Regions from separate parts of the Aliiglaciecola sp. 2_MG-2023 genome, predicted to be linked through region 2. Evidence: predicted binding sites of a transcription regulator. Region 2 holds the regulator's gene; the other holds the start of a gene.

Region 1 (8,225 bases), on a different contig from region 2:
CCCTTATTATTATGTGTTCTCAGTATTACGTCCGTGACTTGTTGTCCGTGTTCTTATGTTTTTATTTTTGTTTTGATAAAAAATACCTAAACTTGTTATTACCTAAGGGTTTGCCCTTAAAGTGATCAACTAAGCACCAACTGCAGGCAAGAGAGTATTTTGTTTATCCTGTTAGCCGTATCAACTAACCCACAAGAGACTAAGAAAAGCACTGGCGACGCGGAAGAAAAAAGATTATTGAGGGTTATAGGGAAAATATTGAGCCTCTACATTTACATATAAGTATCAATAAGATACGAATTCATTTGTGCGTAAAAAAATATTCCCAAAAGTTCAAAAAAACATATTATTTACAATTTCAAGCTTTAATAATTATAAGAATGGTATAAAAAATGCTTAATTTACAAGCAATTACAGTAGATAGTGCAAAAGATGAGTTTCGAAATGGAATGTAACTAAATTAGTGCAATGGAGAATAAGAAATTCAATCAATTGAGTAACAGTGTTAGGAGCAATGTGCTGAATGAATACTAAACAGTTGGAGTATTTTTTAATAACCGTGCAAAAAGGTAGTATTGCCGCAGCAGCCAGAGAATTAGACATTGCTCAACCAGCTATCAGTCAGCAATTAGCAAACTTGGAAAGAGAAATGGGCGCCGCTTTGCTTGAACGCAGCTTTCGAGGAGTAACCCTAACGCAAGCCGGGCAAATATTTGTTAATCATGCTCAAACCATCACAAAAACAATCAATGACGCCAAAATTGAACTACAACAGTTAATAAGTAATCGCTCAGGTACAGTTCGGGTGGGCATGCTACCCTCTATCGGTAACGTGTTGTCCATGCCGCTGATCGCTGAAATTAATCGTTTCCATCCGCATATAAAATTAGAAATCAGCACGGGGCCCTCATACGCTGTAAAAGAATGGCTCAAAACCAATCAACTCGATATTGCTTTAACCTATGAGCAAGAAATTGATCAGAATTTCATGACCACCTTTCCTCTTATTGAAGAATATATGTATCTTGTTGTGGGCAGTAATGACAGTGCTGCCAATTATCAACAATTGCTTAACCGAGATACAGTGAATTTTTGGGAGTTGAGCCAATTTGAACTATTAACCCCTGGTTTAAAAGACGCACTGGGACAATTAATAAACACTTATGAACTCACCACAGGCGTTGCCTTAAAACATAATAAAGCCTATTCAGGGCAACTGATGACAGGTTTAAGGCAAGTAATTCAAGGTGAAGGTTTAATGATTTTACCTTCCTCAGCAATGTACCATTTAGAAGAAAGCAAGGTAGTCAAAACGTTAAAAATTGAACAACCGGAGATGACGCGTCTGGTACTAGCAACTACCAATAAGGGTATGCGTATCTCTGATGCCTCGATACAAATGTTGAATGTGATTAAAGCCGTAACAGCAAGCGAACAATCCTTAGCTCATTGGCGAGGTCGATTAGCAATGGCATCTGCAACGCCCGTAAATAGTCTATCAACGCTAAGCGCCGCCGCTATCTAACCTGGTAACCTTTTTACCTATATTTTGGCTGATGCAGCTTCTGATTGCGGTGTGAACGATCCAGAGCTAAGTAAAGCTGAACCAGTTGAAGAAGTTTGAATATTACCTTCTCTTAAATCTAATAATCGTAGGCCTCTTTGCGCATGATCCAAAGCCTGGGCTTGCCAATTTGATTGATGAAAGCGTTTTGAAGAGTAATAATAATATTCAGCACGCTGGAGACGCAGTCGACTATTGCGGTCTTGTTTCGTTTTATCCACCCTCTGTAACCTTTGCTCAAAATTTTTCAATAAATGAATCACAGGATCAGGTTTAGTTTCAGGTACAGGTTCGGTTTGCCCAATCACCATTGCCGAACTTAAAATTGCCACAATAATTACCGAAAATAACGTTAACTTTTTCATTGCGATATCCTATTCTCTGCACTTTTAACTTATAGACTGTTTTGCAGTTTTGATACCAAAATGAAAGGACAATTAATAGATCTCATAAAACAGATATTATCAATATAAACAATAACTTAAGTCAATTAAAACAGATTTAAACAACACCTGATAAAATTGCGTTCGCGTAGATAAGAAAAAATTGCTTATTGGCTTGTAATTTATACTTAGATTTTAAATGCGGGGGTTGACGAGCTAAATTAATAGTAAAAAAAGCGAAAGGCTAAATAGCTCGTAACAATAGACTGATTATAGTTCTAGTGGAGTTTGAGTCTGAACTGGATTGCAATTCATAAATAGAACCAGCCACAAAAGATGCCAACAGACCTCGAGGTGAGCTAATCCAATGTTTAGATTGATCCTGTGCCTTATCTAAAGCGTGACGTTTGATGTCTTTCGACACTTTATACAGCTCAGCTTTGTTTTCAACGATGGCTTTTTGATTAGCTAATAAATCTAACATGTTAATCGCCTTATTTTTCTCGTCTTAGTGGATAGTTTTGCGCGGATGAATTTTCACTTCTAGGCTCAAATAAAGTCTTGATCGTGGTTGATAAACCAATTGAACGAATCGCATTTTTGAAAATTCGATGTATGACCCAGAACATTAATACATTGATGACAATTAACGACAAGGCAACTATCAGCCAATGCACGCCAAAGGCATGTGCTCCATATCCAAGTGTCAGTAGCAGTGTCGTCCAAATGATTAAACTGATCCCCACCAGCAACAAAACACAAACTGCGCTAAGCAATAGTGCTTTACCTGATAGCGTTAACTCCTGAACAGCCAACGACTTGGCTTTGCTAATTTGCTCTTTTTGCGCATCCCATACTCTAGACCAATAGGCCTGCAGGTCCGAAAAATCTACAGCGTCATCTTTAGGCGCTGTAGACTCTTCATTATGGTGAGCGTTACCATCAACCATCGTCAGTTTACTTTCTTTTCAAAAATGCAGTGAGAGCCATACCTGCGGCAAATGCAATACCGGCGGTGGCAAGTGGATTTTCTTTAGTGAATTTGCCCACTGCAGATGAATTCCAGTAATCCTGCGCTTGTTGCTGTTTTTCCGATAGAGTTTCAGCTGAGGCGCTTGCTGAGTGTCTCACTTTTTCTTCAGTTTTAGCAGCTTGTTTTGCTAAGGAATCAACTGAATGATGAAGCGCATCAGTCATTTTATCTGCGATTGGAGTCTCCGACTTAGCAGTTGTTTCGTTAGCCATCTTTGCTGCCGATTGCGTTTGGTTCGTCATCTTGTTCTCCTTTTAAAGTTAGAATGCTATCGCCCCATAAATGGCGTATAGTACTTTTAAAATTGCAACGACTATGCCATCGAGAATTAAAGAACTAAGTCATTAAAAAACAGATAGTTAGAATAAGCATCTAACATGCTCTATTGAAAAATAGGGTTAACCTTGTAAATAGTTCTGATATCCTTTGCAACAATTACATCCATCTTTGAGAGCACTATCTTGGAAATAGGTCTTATCTGTTCAAGCTGCTTTTTAGTAGCGATAACCTTGCTACCCTTGTTGCCGAGTAATCATTGGTTATGTCGCAGCTGGGAATTTCCTAGGGTTCAGATCGTTTGCTTGATAATCATCAACGTACTAATGGTTTTATACTTAACCGAAGACTACCTAATGTACACTCTGCTGATAGTTAATTTAGCGAGCTTAATTTATCAGTCAATTTGGATTCTGCCTTACACATTTTTATATCCAAAAGAAGTGGAGCACGCTGATAGCTCATCAACTGAATCCAAGGTATCTATTAAAGTCATTACTGCAAACGTTTTAATGCCCAACAGATCGGCACAAAAACTAATTGATTTAATCCGTCAATACGAGCCAGATATTGTTGTTACGTTAGAGACCAACAAATGGTGGCAAGACGCAATGGAACCCATTCATGCCGACTTTCCCTTCAGAGTAAATAAACCATTAGATAACCTCTACGGAATGCACGTTTACAGCAAACACGAAATATCGGATTTAGAGGTACTGGAATTAATTGAAAAAGATATTCCCTCTGTTCATTGCCATATTAAATTTACCGAAAGCGTCAAAGTTAAATTCCATTTTTTACATCCAGCGCCGCCTTCACCTACTGAAAATGACACGGCAAAACCCAGAGATAAAGAGCTCATTTTAATAGCCAATAAAGTCGAGCCGTCCAAACAACCAATAATAGTCACCGGAGATCTAAATGACGTAGCTTGGTCACCTACCACAAGAGCTTTTCGGAAACTAAGTGGATTAAAAGATCCAAGGATTGGTCGCGGCTTCTTTAACACTTTTCATGCAGATTACCCGATAATCAGATGGCCATTAGATCACCTCTTTCATTCTCAACATTTTATGTTGGCTGACATTAAAAGGCTGCCATCGATTGATTCTGATCATTTCCCTCTCTTTACAGAGTTAGTGATAAAAGATAAATGGGATTAACACATTGGGGGAATTCTGGGAGAGGAATAGGAGCAGTCCGCTAGCAAGATTATATTTTGCAACACGGACTTAACTCTATTGCAGATTCAATCTATCGTTTAGCGATAATCCAAACAGCGTGAATTATGCCTGGCAAATAGCCGAGGATTGTAAGCAATATATTTAAGAAAAATGCGCCACTAAAGCCCACCTGTAAAAACACCCCAACTGGGGGTAAAAGAATAGCCAATATTAGCCTAATGATATCCATAATTTACCTCTTGATTCATTTGTTGTTAGTTGATAATAATATTAGAAGCCGCTCAATGAGCGGCTAGCTATCATTAAGTTATCGGTTAAGCAGTGAGTTCCTGCAGGGCTTTCATCTCGTCATGACAAGCTTGCATAGTGCCTCGAATTTCTCTAAGGGCTAACGTACATGTATCAGGCTGCTTTTCTGCAAGTGCCTCGTCGATTACTTCGAGTGTCTTGTCCTCAACCTCTTCAAGTTGACTAATATAGGTATGCTCTTTATCAAAAGATAAAAAACCTACCAATTTTGTGTACATGTTGCGTACATTGACGGCGATGGACTCACCAGTTTCTTTGTCACCTTGCTCTGCAATCGCAAAAGGCTGAAGTGCTTCGATTGCTGCTTTTTTCTCAAACATCATTCTCGCAAACACTTGCTTTACAGACTCATGGGTTGCTTTATCAATACTTTCTTCATAAAAATCTGCGCCTGCTTTTAGCACTTCAATCACGTCTGCTACTTTGTTCACTTGTTTTACTTCATTACTCATAAAAATCTCCTATTAATGACTTAAAGAAATAACCAAAGTTAATCATTGGTTGTTGAGTTACGCACTAAGGTAAATGCAGAAACCACACCATTTCTTAAAAACAGTTAGTAGAAGTTAAAACAGCACCATAAAAAATCGATTTTATTAATAAATATCAAATAGATATAAAAATAATAAAAAACAAAATGATTGAGACAAGAAGCCAGAAATATAAAAATTAAGTAGGCTTTATTTTACTAATGTAAAAAATTTACTCGAAAATTGGAAAGATTACATTGTTGGGATATTGAAAGGGAGGAAAATTAAAAAACCCCGCTAAATAAATTAGCGGGGAACTCACGCTTAGGGGATGTGTATAAGGTTAGGGTTACAACACATCCTCAGAAGCTACAGGATCTTCTGGTTTGACTGTTTTAGACAGCAACAACTCTGCTCTCAGACGCTTCTCGATATCGTCAGCCATATCAGTATGCTCTTTCAAATACTTAACCACGTTGGCTTTTCCTTGACCGATACGCTCGCCATTGTAGCTATACCAAGCTCCAGCCTTCTCAACAAACTTTTGCTTAACACCCAAATCAATAAGTTCGGCTTCTTTACAAATACCTTGGCCATATAGAATTTGGAATTCAGCCTGTTTAAATGGAGGTGCGACTTTGTTTTTAACAACTTTCACACGGGTTTCATTACCAACCACTTCATCACCGTCTTTAATCGCACCGATACGTCTAATATCTAGTCTTACAGAGGCATAGAACTTAAGTGCATTACCACCAGTTGTGGTTTCGGGCGAACCAAACATAACGCCAATTTTCATACGAATTTGGTTAATGAAGATTACCAAAGTATTTGAACGTTTAATGTTACCCGTTAATTTACGTAGCGCTTGTGACATCAGACGTGCTTGTAAACCAACATGAGAATCACCCATATCACCTTCGATCTCAGCTTTAGGCGTTAACGCAGCCACTGAGTCAACGACTACAACATCTACTGCGCCAGAACGAACTAACATATCGCAGATTTCCAATGCTTGTTCACCGGTATCTGGCTGCGAAACCAAAAGATCATCGATGTTTACCCCTAACTTTCCTGCATAGACAGGATCCAAGGCATGCTCTGCATCAACAAACGCACAGGTTTTACCCATTTTTTGCGCTTCAGCAATAGCTTGCAAAGTTAGCGTTGTTTTACCTGATGATTCAGGACCATATATCTCAACGACTCGTCCACAAGGAAGACCGCCTATTCCCAACGCGATATCAATCGTCAAAGAACCTGTTGAAATAGCTTCAATATCTAAAGCTTGGTTGTCTCCGAGGCGCATAATTGCACCTTTACCAAATTGTTTTTCAATCTGCCCTAGAGCAGCTGATAATGCGCGAGATTTATTATCGTCCATCGGAATGTCCTTCGAAAATAGCGTGATAAATTAAACAAGGGTTCAACGAACTTACTTATTAGTAACTTGACGTTAAGTTTATGCCCAGAAGTATACTGTATGATTATACAGTTACAAGTACAGTTTTACTTTTTTTACGAATTTCTGCTTTTGAAAGTTAAAAATACTATCCAAAGTTATTCAGCGTAACTATCTAAATACATGTTTAGACTTAGCTAATTCGTTGGCTAGTCTGTTGCAATGCAAATTCAATGGCCTGAAGTCTTACTTGATGCCGATCCCCAGAAAAAATCTGCTTTTCAGTAGAAATATCACCGTTGATAAAAAAACCAAACCAAACTAAACCAACGGGTTTATCTTCAGTTCCCCCATCCGGTCCTGCAATTCCACTAATAGAAACCCCAATTTCTGCTTGCGATTTTAGTGCGCATCCAGAGGCCATCTGCTCAACCGTTTGTAGAGACACTGCGCCAAATGACATCAAGATTTCTTGTCTCACTCCTAATAAAGATTGTTTAGCGTCATTAGAATAGGTAACAAAAGACTGTTTAAACCACTCAGAGCTTCCCGCAACACTGGTGATTGCAAAGGCGACACCGCCCCCTGTACAAGACTCTGCGCTACTAATCGTCCAACCTTTGCTTTTTAGCTGTTGTCCAAGTTGTTGGGAAACCCGCTCTATAGATTCGGTTAACATAATGCAAATATGCTCCATTTCAATGTTTATCTGGCAGATTGTACTAACAACTGCTAGAAAAAAAACCCATACTTCTTATAATGCCCAATTGTTTTTAATTGCCTTAATTCGATTAAGTTATTTATTCCGAACATAACCTCAACCTGCAAAGAGATCGCAACCTCAATGAGTAATAGCGTTAAACAGTCTGATCTAGATAGTCACACCCCTATGATGCGTCAATATTTAACAATAAAGGCGGAGCATCCAGACATTCTTTTGTTTTATCGAATGGGGGATTTTTATGAGCTGTTTTTTGACGACGCTAAAAAAGCATCCGAGTTATTGGATATTTCTCTTACTGCCAGAGGCAAATCTGGTGGTAATGCTATTCCTATGGCTGGCGTGCCTTATCATGCAGTTGAAAATTACCTAGCCCGTTTAGTAAAAATGGGACAGTCAGTGGCCATTGTTGAACAAGTTGGAGATCCGGCGACCAGCAAAGGCCCAGTGGAAAGACAAGTACAGCGTATTGTGACCCCTGGAACCGTGACTGATGAAGCCTTGTTAGAAGATAAACAAGACAATTTACTAGCCGCCGTTTTTGCCCGTAAAGAGGTGTTTGGTGTGGCTATTCTAGATATAACAAGTGGCCGTTTTAGTATTTCTGAATTGTCTGGAGAAGAAGCGCTTTTAGCCGAATTACAGCGCTGTAACCCGGCAGAATTACTTTACCCTGAAGGGTTTAGTCACCTGCACTTAATAGACAACCGAGTTGGACTGCGTCGCCGTCCAGTTTGGGAATTTGATTTTCAAACCGCCAGCAATCAACTGAATCAGCAATTTGGTACCACTGAACTAAATGGCTTTGGAATTCAAGACGCAAAAATTGCCATATGCGCTGCAGGTTGTATTGTTCAATATGTTAAAGACACCCAACGCTCAG
Region 2 (8,225 bases):
AGCTCGAAATGGCAGAAAAGCAGGACACTGCGAAGTTAAACGATTGGCTAAGCTCACAAAATATAGATGATTAACTTATTGGGTAAATCATCTATAGTCAATTGCGGCTGTTAACTTACTAAGCTGCGCTTTGTTAGGCATAAAGCGCAGGATTATATTGCGAAAACATAAAAGATTAGATTAATTGAGCCTTGTTTGAATGACTAATTAGCTTGTTTGCTGTTGTTTGCCGTAAATCACCAGCGCTATACCACCGAGTATAGCGCCACTTGAAATTAACATTTTCATCGTGAGTAGCTCTTCTAATAACAACAATCCACCTAGGGCTGCTATTGCGGGTACGCTGAGTTGTAACACCGCAGCCACACTGGAGCGAATGTGTGGGAGCACTTTGTACCAGATGGCATAACCAACTCCTGATGTGATCATGCCTGATGCTAAGGCGTAAACCACGCCCATTGTTTGTAATTGATTTGATTCAATAAATAACACTGGAGTTAGCACTAAACTAATAACCGATGCTCTTATAAAGTTAGAGCTTGTGTCTATTAATGGCGTTGCAGAGCGACTACCAATAATTGAATAACATCCCCAAGCTATGCCTGCCAATGCCATTAGTGTAACGCCAAAAATCGAAGGAGAGTTTACTCCAGGCGAAACAAGATAAATAAAACCGGCAAATGCGACTAACACACCCAAGGATTCAACTAAGGTTAATCGCGCACCATAATACCAACTGATGACTAACATGGTTATTTGTACACAAGCGAATAAAATTAACGCCCCTACCCCCGTATCAAGCTCAATGTATGCGTAGGAAAACCCTGCAGCATATATAAAAAGCGCTAAGCTAGCCGGCCAACTGCCTTTGTTGTTAATTTGATTGACGTTTCCTTTTATCAGCAAAATTAAGATAAGCATAATTGCGCCAGATATTAAGCGGATTAAGGTAAAAGAAGTGGCATCTATACTTGAGTCTGCTAACGCCAAACGACATAGAATTGAATTCCCCGCAAAAGCAAGCAAGGCTATGCCAATGTATACGACGAGCTGTGCAATCGATTTAATCGTTTTATTTCCTAAAACTAAACAAGCAACAAAGTGGCTGTACCTAAAAAGGCAAAAATACCTACGACGTCAGTAATGGTGGTTAAAATTACACTTCCTGCTAGGGCAGGATCTATTTTCAACTTTTTCATTACCAATGGTAAGGTTGCTCCGGCTAAACCAGCGGCAACCATATTGATCATCATGGCAAAGGCAATGACTCCTCCTAACATCCAATCTTGTTTCCAAATGGCAATGACCGATGCAATTAACACCGCCCAAATCGCACCATTAAAAAATCCAATGGCTAATTCTTTGCTCACCAACCATCTTGAGTTATCAGCACTTACGTGGCCTAGCGCCATACCACGAATAACCAAGGTTAGTGTTTGATTGCCTGCTACTCCGCCCATACTTGGGACAATTGTATTGAGAATAGCTAACACTGCCATTTGGCTTAGTGTTGCTTCAAAAAGATCACTTACGGCTGCGGCAAGAAGTGCCGTTACTAGATTTACGGCCAACCATACTGAACGCCGCTGCGTACTTTGCAATACCGGGGCGAAGGTATCTTCTTCATCATCCAAACCGGCCATACTCATCATAGAGTGTTCGGCGTCTTCGCGAATAATATCCACTACATCATCTATGGTGATACGACCCAATAGTTGTCGGCTAGAATCGACTACCGGTGCTGACAGCCAGTTATAGCGTTCGAATAATTTTGCCACTTCTGTTTCTGGCATATCAACGGGGATGGCTTCAGCTTCCTCATCCATAATATCTTCAATACTGGAGTCTGGCAGAGCCGTTAGAAGCTTAGTGACTGGTACAGTTCCAATTAAGGTGTCATTTCGACTCACAACATAAAATGTGTCAGTGCTTTCTGGAATTTCACCTTTGAGTCGCAAGTAACGCAGAATGACATCAATGTTTACATCGCTGCGTAGGGTTATGGTGTCGGTATTCATAATGAACCCGGCGGTATCCTCACCATAAGAAAGGGCTTTTTCTGCGCGCTGACGGTCTTGCTCATCCATCGATTTCAGCACGTCTTTTGAGACCGATTGCGGTAAACTGCTTAACGTTTCCGCTAAGTTATCAATCTCCATGTCTTCTAGGGCATCAACAACTTTGTCTGGAAGCATTTGTCCGATGATGCCATTACGTACATCTTCGGACAGTTCTTCTAATACATCGCCATAAAAATCGGAGTCCAACATTTCCCACAGTTCAGTTCTTGATTTGCTTGGGGAAGACTCTAGAAGAAGGGCGATGTCGCAAGCTGGCATGTCGTGAATTGTTTTGCGGACATGCATAAAGCGACCACTGGCCAAGGCTTGATTGATAGCCTTCAGTTGTCGTTGGGCGTGTTTAACCTCTAATGCTTCTGCCATGAATATGCAGCTCAATGAAAAAACTACTAATACTAATAGTCTAGAGGACTAAGGGCAGCAGGTCAGCAATTATTTGCACATTGCTTAACTATTCGTTTTCGTGAAATTTCTCAACTATGAGTTTTTCAATCGCGGCAAGGGCGTGTTCAGCATCGACTCCTTCGCTAATGACGTTAACTTCTTTGCCTTGGGAGCTTTCTAACATCATCAAGCCCAATACACTATTTGCGGAAGCCGATTTCTCCCCTTGAACTAGGGTAACAACGGCATCAAATTGATTGGCTACTTTGACTAATTCAGTAGCCGCTCTTGCGTGTAATCCAAGTTTGTTAACGATGACTATTTGCTTTTCAAATCGATTCATCGATTTAACTCTCGGTGCCTTATTTGAACATCTGGGTGAGACGCTGAAAATGTTTTAGCGAGTGACTCAGCCACATAAACTGAGCGATGTTGGCCTCCAGTACAACCGATTGCTACTGTCACGTAACTACGATTGTTTCTTTCTAGATGAGGAAGCCAAGTTGAAATGAGATTTTGAATTTGCCAGATAAATTTCGTCACTATTGGCTGTGAGCCTAAAAATATCTCGACCGGAGAGTCTAATCCACTGAGGTGCTTTAAGTCTGGCTCCCAATGTGGGTTAGGTAAAAATCGCGCATCGAATACATAATCGGCGTCTTTAGGAATGCCGTATTTAAAACCGAAGGATTCAAATACCAAAACTAGCCTAGAGCTTTTCTTGCCTAGAATTCGCTCTCGAACCAATTCAGCTAATTGATGCACCGAAAGTTTGTCTGTATCTAGATATAAGTCGGCGCGTTCCGCAATAGGGGCTAACAGTTGACCCTCTGCCTGAATCGCATCCGAAAGAGATTTGTTTTGACGAGATAACGGATGCAGTCGACGAGTTTCGCTGAAGCGTTTTATCAGCATGTCATCACTGGCATCTAAATAGACTATGGTCATGTCCCAAGTGGCAGGCAAATAATCAAGAATTTCGACTAATTCACCAGGTACCTTGGGAAGGTTTCTAACATCGATACTCACGGCCACTTGGTCATATTCATCCATAACCGTATGGGTTAGAGTCGGTAATAGGTTAACTGGGATATTGTCGACACAATAGTAACCTAAGTCTTCTAAAGACCTCAGTGCAATAGACTTTCCTGAACCAGAGCGGCCACTAATAATTATCAGTTTCATGCAACGATTGCCTCGTATAACTGAGCATTATCTTCTGCACGACGAATACGTTTCAGAATTTCCTTATCACTTAATTTTGTCGCGATGGTTGCTAAGGTTTGCAGGTGTCCGGCGGCTTTATCTTCAGGTACTAAAATTGCGAAAAATATGTCCACAGGACAATTATCCACAGCGTCAAAGTTGATAGAAGGATCACTGGTGATTAGAACTGCGACCACATCCTTTAAACCCGAAAGTCTACCGTGTGGCAATGCAATACCATTCCCGATTCCTGTGCTGCCCATCTTTTCGCGGCTAACCAGACTATTTAAAATCGTTGTCTGATCAATGTCATCGATTTTTTCTGCCGCTATCAGGCTGATAGTTTCAAGAATTCGTTTTTTACTTGTCCCCTGGACTGCACAACTTGTGCAGTCAGGGGAAAGGATGTCTTTAATTTCCATTAATTAATCTAATATATGTTAATGACGCTTAATTTTTTCCTTGTGCTTGATTACCTGTCGATCAAGCTTATCTATCAATCCGTCAATTGCTGCGTACATATCGTTGTGCTCTGAGGTTGCAAATACTTCACCTCCGCTAAGATGAACTGTCGCTTCAGCTTTTTGATTAAGCTTCTCGACATTAAGAATGACATGGACATTGTTGATATGATCAAAATGCCTTTCTAGCTTTGTAAATTTATTGTCTACATAATCTCGCAAAGAATCTGTAATTTCTACATGATGGCCAGTAAGGTTAATTTGCATATTAGCGTATTCCTTCTGTTGTTGAGCCTACAGCAGGCTCTTGCGTTGGTTAGACGGTGGGATCGATAAAGACTCCCGGTATTTTGCTATTGTCCTACGGGCGACCTGAATACCTTGGTCTGCCAGTAGATCAGCAATCTTACTGTCGCTAAGAGGCTTGGTAGGAAGCTCTGCTGCGACGAGTTTTTTAATTAATGCGCGAATTGCCGTTGAGGAGCACTCTCCTCCAGAATCAGTTGCTACATGGCTGGAGAAAAAGTATTTAAGTTCATAAATTCCTCTAGGCGTATGCATATATTTCTGTGTGGTAACACGGGAAATAGTTGATTCATGCATATCTACCATTTCTGCGACATCATTTAACACCATTGGTTTCATCATTTCAGGTCCATGCTCAAAAAAACCAACCTGCTGCTGAACAATGCAGTTTGCGACTTTGAGTAAAGTGTCATTACGACTCTCTAGACTTTTTATAAACCACTTGGCTTCTTGCATATGCGACCGAATAAATTGACTATCACTGGTGTTTTTAGCGTTCCGGCTCATTGCCGCATATTGCTGATTTACATTCAGCTTAGGCAAACTATCGGGATTTAGCTCAACTTGCCAACGACCATTTTTCTTCATCACTGAAACATCTGGAATGACGTATTCAGATTCACCGATTAACAATGAACTACCAGGGCGTGGATTGAGTGTTTGCAATAACCGCATAGCTTCTCGTAATTCGTCTTCTTTTAGACGAGTTTTACGCATTAAAGTTCGGTAATCTTTACTGCCTAATAAGTCAGCATATTCGCTGATCAATAACTTAGCTTCATTTAACCAAGGGGTGTCAGGTGCAAATTGATTCATTTGTACCATTAAACATTCTTGCGGATTTCTTGAGCCTGAACCAATAGGGTCGAACATTTGAATACGTTTTAAAACGCATTCCACCTCATCAAGTTCAACCTCTTCATGGTCGAGACTAGCAAGAACATCTTCGGTGCTGATAGTGAGGTAACCAGACTCATCAATAGAGTCGATAATTGCGATTGCTATGGCAGTATCAACTTCAGAAAAAGGCGTTAAGCGCATCTGCCACAATAGGTGATCTTGAATATTTTCGGTTGTTTCACCTTGGAAAATTTGGTCGTCATCGCCGCCACTACCACCGCTTATTGAGGCGGGGGCTGAGGAGGCACTGATATATTCGTCCCATGTGCTATCTATGGGTAATTCGTCTGGGATATCTGCTTTTTCTAATGCCTCGTTTGTATCCATGGAATCAGAACTTGCGGATACCGTCTCCTCTGAGAACTTGTCATTACTGTCTGCTAAAGCGGAATCCCCAGTAGGGATATCTGAACCGTCTTCTACTTCTAAAAGTGGATTCGATTCTAACGCTTCCTGTATTTCCTGTTGTAAATCCAGCGTTGATAATTGCAATAGACGTATAGCCTGTTGCAATTGAGGCGTCATTGTTAGTTGCTGGCTGAATTTTAATTGTAACGAGGGTTTCATTTAGTTTTTTTATTCTTACTTGTTTAGCCACAAAGCTTTGGTTAAAAACAACATACCTCTACTATAGCTTGAATTGCTCGCCAAGGTATACATCTCTGACTTGTTGATTATTTAAAACTTCTTCTGCGGTTCCAGAAGCTATCAATTCACCATGACTCACAATATACGCTTTTTCACACACGTCTAGCGTTTCACGCACATTATGATCAGTTATTAATACACCAATACCTCTATCGCGTAGGTGTTGAATTATTTTTTTTATATCGTTTACTGAAATCGGGTCAACACCAGCAAAGGGTTCATCCAATAGAATAAACTCAGGGGCGGCCGCTAATGCACGAGCGATCTCGACTCTTCTGCGCTCCCCGCCTGATAAACTCATGCCAAGGCTGTTACGAATATGGTTAATATTGAATTCATCCAATAATGCATCCGCTTGCTCTTCTCGCTGATCAGAACTTAATTCTTTTCGGGTTTGCAAAATTGCCATGATATTTTGGTAAACGGTTAACTTACGAAATATAGATGATTCTTGAGGAAGATAACCAATTCCTTTTCGTGCACGGATGTGCATGGGTTGTAAGGTTAACTCGGTCTGATCAATATAAATCTCGCCTTTATCGAGTGGCACTAACCCAACAATCATATAGAAGGTGGTCGTTTTACCAGCACCATTGGGACCTAACAGGCCAACAATCTGTCCAGTAGAAACTTCAATGCTTACATCTCGCACCACTTGCCGAGATTTATAAGACTTCGCTAAATTGGTCGCTTTTAACGTTGCCATTAAGGTTTTTCATCCTGCAACTTGTCTTGCTCTTCTTCAGTTTTTTTAGTGTCGTCAGTTTGCCGATTGCGAATGCTTTCGGGTTGGAAAATGGCAGTGACACCGCCTTCTGCGTTGCCGTCACTTTCTGCTATCAATTGCTCTAATTCCATATTAAATTGAATCGATTCACCTTTAACAAGGCTACTATCCTGATTTAATTCGGCTGCACCATTGAGTGTCAGAGTACGATTCGATACTTCATATTTAATTTCATTGGCCGCGGCGCTAATATTACTGCCATCATCGAGGGTTTGGCTGTATTTTGCTGGTTTACCTCGGGCAATAAAAACTTCTTTACCTTCCCCTAAACCCGCAATAACCTCGACTTCGTCAGCCAAAATTTCAAGGCTACCTTGGGTGATTTTGACGTCTTTTCTAAATATCGACGTTTTGGTTTTGCCATCAAAAAAATTCGACTTTGAGTCAACTTTGATTGGCAAGCTAAAATCGTTCTCACCGGCAATAATAGCGGCGCTGAACATTAAGCTAATAAATAAAGCGCTAACGCGGCGCATATTGAGTTTGCACATGATTTTTAAGTTCATATTCCTGTGTAGTTAAATTTGCTACAAAACCGTTACTTTTAACAATGAAATCTTTCCCGTTTATCTCAACCGGTTCGTCAGACATCATTGTTTTATCGACTAAATTAATTTCTAAAAACTGGGTTCTGATTGTTTGCACAAATCCCGATTCATCGAGGCTTCTAATCTCTACATCAGTTTCTAATTGAATTCGATTATCTTCATACAGCGTGCCTTCCTCAGCTTCTACATGCCAAGGCGTTTGCTCATCGGAAACATAGATGGTGTATTTAGGTTGGCTGAATAAAGTGAAGCCTAGGATTTGATAATGTTCCATTTTAAGCGCGAATACCTGATGATTCACTTCGCCGTTTTCATTGTAAAGAGTGCTGCGCATATTTCTCGCCTGATAATTAGGCTGCCAGGAATCTTCATTACTAGAATCTGTCTGTTCTGGATCTGAACCCATCCACCCTGGCACATATACCATCAAGACTAGCACAAACAAGATGCCAATGCTTAGGGTGATACGATTCATACACTACTACCGTAAATACGATTTAATTTGTTGTTGGCAAACAAAATTAGATCACAGATTTCTCTCACTGCGCCAGCACCACCAGTTGTTTTAGTGACATATTCTGCCACTGATTTCACATATGGGTGGCCATTAGGAACACTGATCGACACACTGCTTTGTTCAAACATACCTACATCAGGCATATCATCACCCATTGACGCGATATTCTCTTTTTTCAGGTTTAATCCCGTTTTGAGTTTATGTACTGCGGTCTTTTTGTCTTCGACACCTTGAATGATCAGAGACACGCCTAGGGCTGACATTCTATTTTCCACAATGGCGGACTGGCGACCAGTGACTATTGCCACATCAATGCCAATTTCCAACATTGACTTTACGCCATAGCCATCAAGTGTATGAAACGCTTTAAGTTCTTCACCATTGTTT

Evidence for each region. Region 2 encodes sigma-54, which starts transcription at its own class of promoters, with help from an activator protein. Its sites were predicted from a motif close to GTTGGCACGNNNNTNGNNT; they were not measured.
Region 1: Q4567_RS12475 (DUF883 domain-containing protein) is a predicted target of sigma-54. The motif match lies at 3,285-3,303, and genes of this name have one in related genera.

What each region holds. Positions count from the first base shown of each region.
Region 1 is NZ_JAUORY010000010.1:153,748-161,972, reverse strand. Features, by position in the region: gene Q4567_RS12495 (LysR family transcriptional regulator) at 524-1,525, shown strand; gene Q4567_RS12490 (hypothetical protein) at 1,543-1,929, opposite strand; gene Q4567_RS12485 (hypothetical protein) at 2,192-2,431, opposite strand; gene Q4567_RS12480 (hypothetical protein) at 2,442-2,897, opposite strand; gene Q4567_RS12475 (DUF883 domain-containing protein) at 2,905-3,222, opposite strand; gene Q4567_RS12470 (endonuclease/exonuclease/phosphatase family protein) at 3,613-4,419, shown strand; gene Q4567_RS12465 (YqaE/Pmp3 family membrane protein) at 4,511-4,669, opposite strand; gene Q4567_RS12460 (PA2169 family four-helix-bundle protein) at 4,755-5,201, opposite strand; gene recA (recombinase RecA) at 5,569-6,603, opposite strand; gene Q4567_RS12450 (CinA family protein) at 6,815-7,300, opposite strand; gene mutS (DNA mismatch repair protein MutS) at 7,466-8,225, shown strand, end outside.
Region 2 is NZ_JAUORY010000020.1:72,093-80,317, forward strand. Features, by position in the region: gene arcB (aerobic respiration two-component sensor histidine kinase ArcB) at 1-74, shown strand, start outside; gene Q4567_RS17265 (DMT family transporter) at 208-1,026, opposite strand; gene mgtE (magnesium transporter) at 1,086-2,444, opposite strand; gene Q4567_RS17275 (HPr family phosphocarrier protein) at 2,533-2,808, opposite strand; gene rapZ (RNase adapter RapZ) at 2,805-3,650, opposite strand; gene ptsN (PTS IIA-like nitrogen regulatory protein PtsN) at 3,647-4,093, opposite strand; gene hpf (ribosome hibernation promoting factor) at 4,112-4,399, opposite strand; gene Q4567_RS17295 (RNA polymerase factor sigma-54) at 4,427-5,905, opposite strand; gene lptB (LPS export ABC transporter ATP-binding protein) at 5,967-6,692, opposite strand; gene lptA (lipopolysaccharide transport periplasmic protein LptA) at 6,692-7,249, opposite strand; gene lptC (LPS export ABC transporter periplasmic protein LptC) at 7,236-7,796, opposite strand; gene kdsC (3-deoxy-manno-octulosonate-8-phosphatase KdsC) at 7,793-8,225, opposite strand, start outside.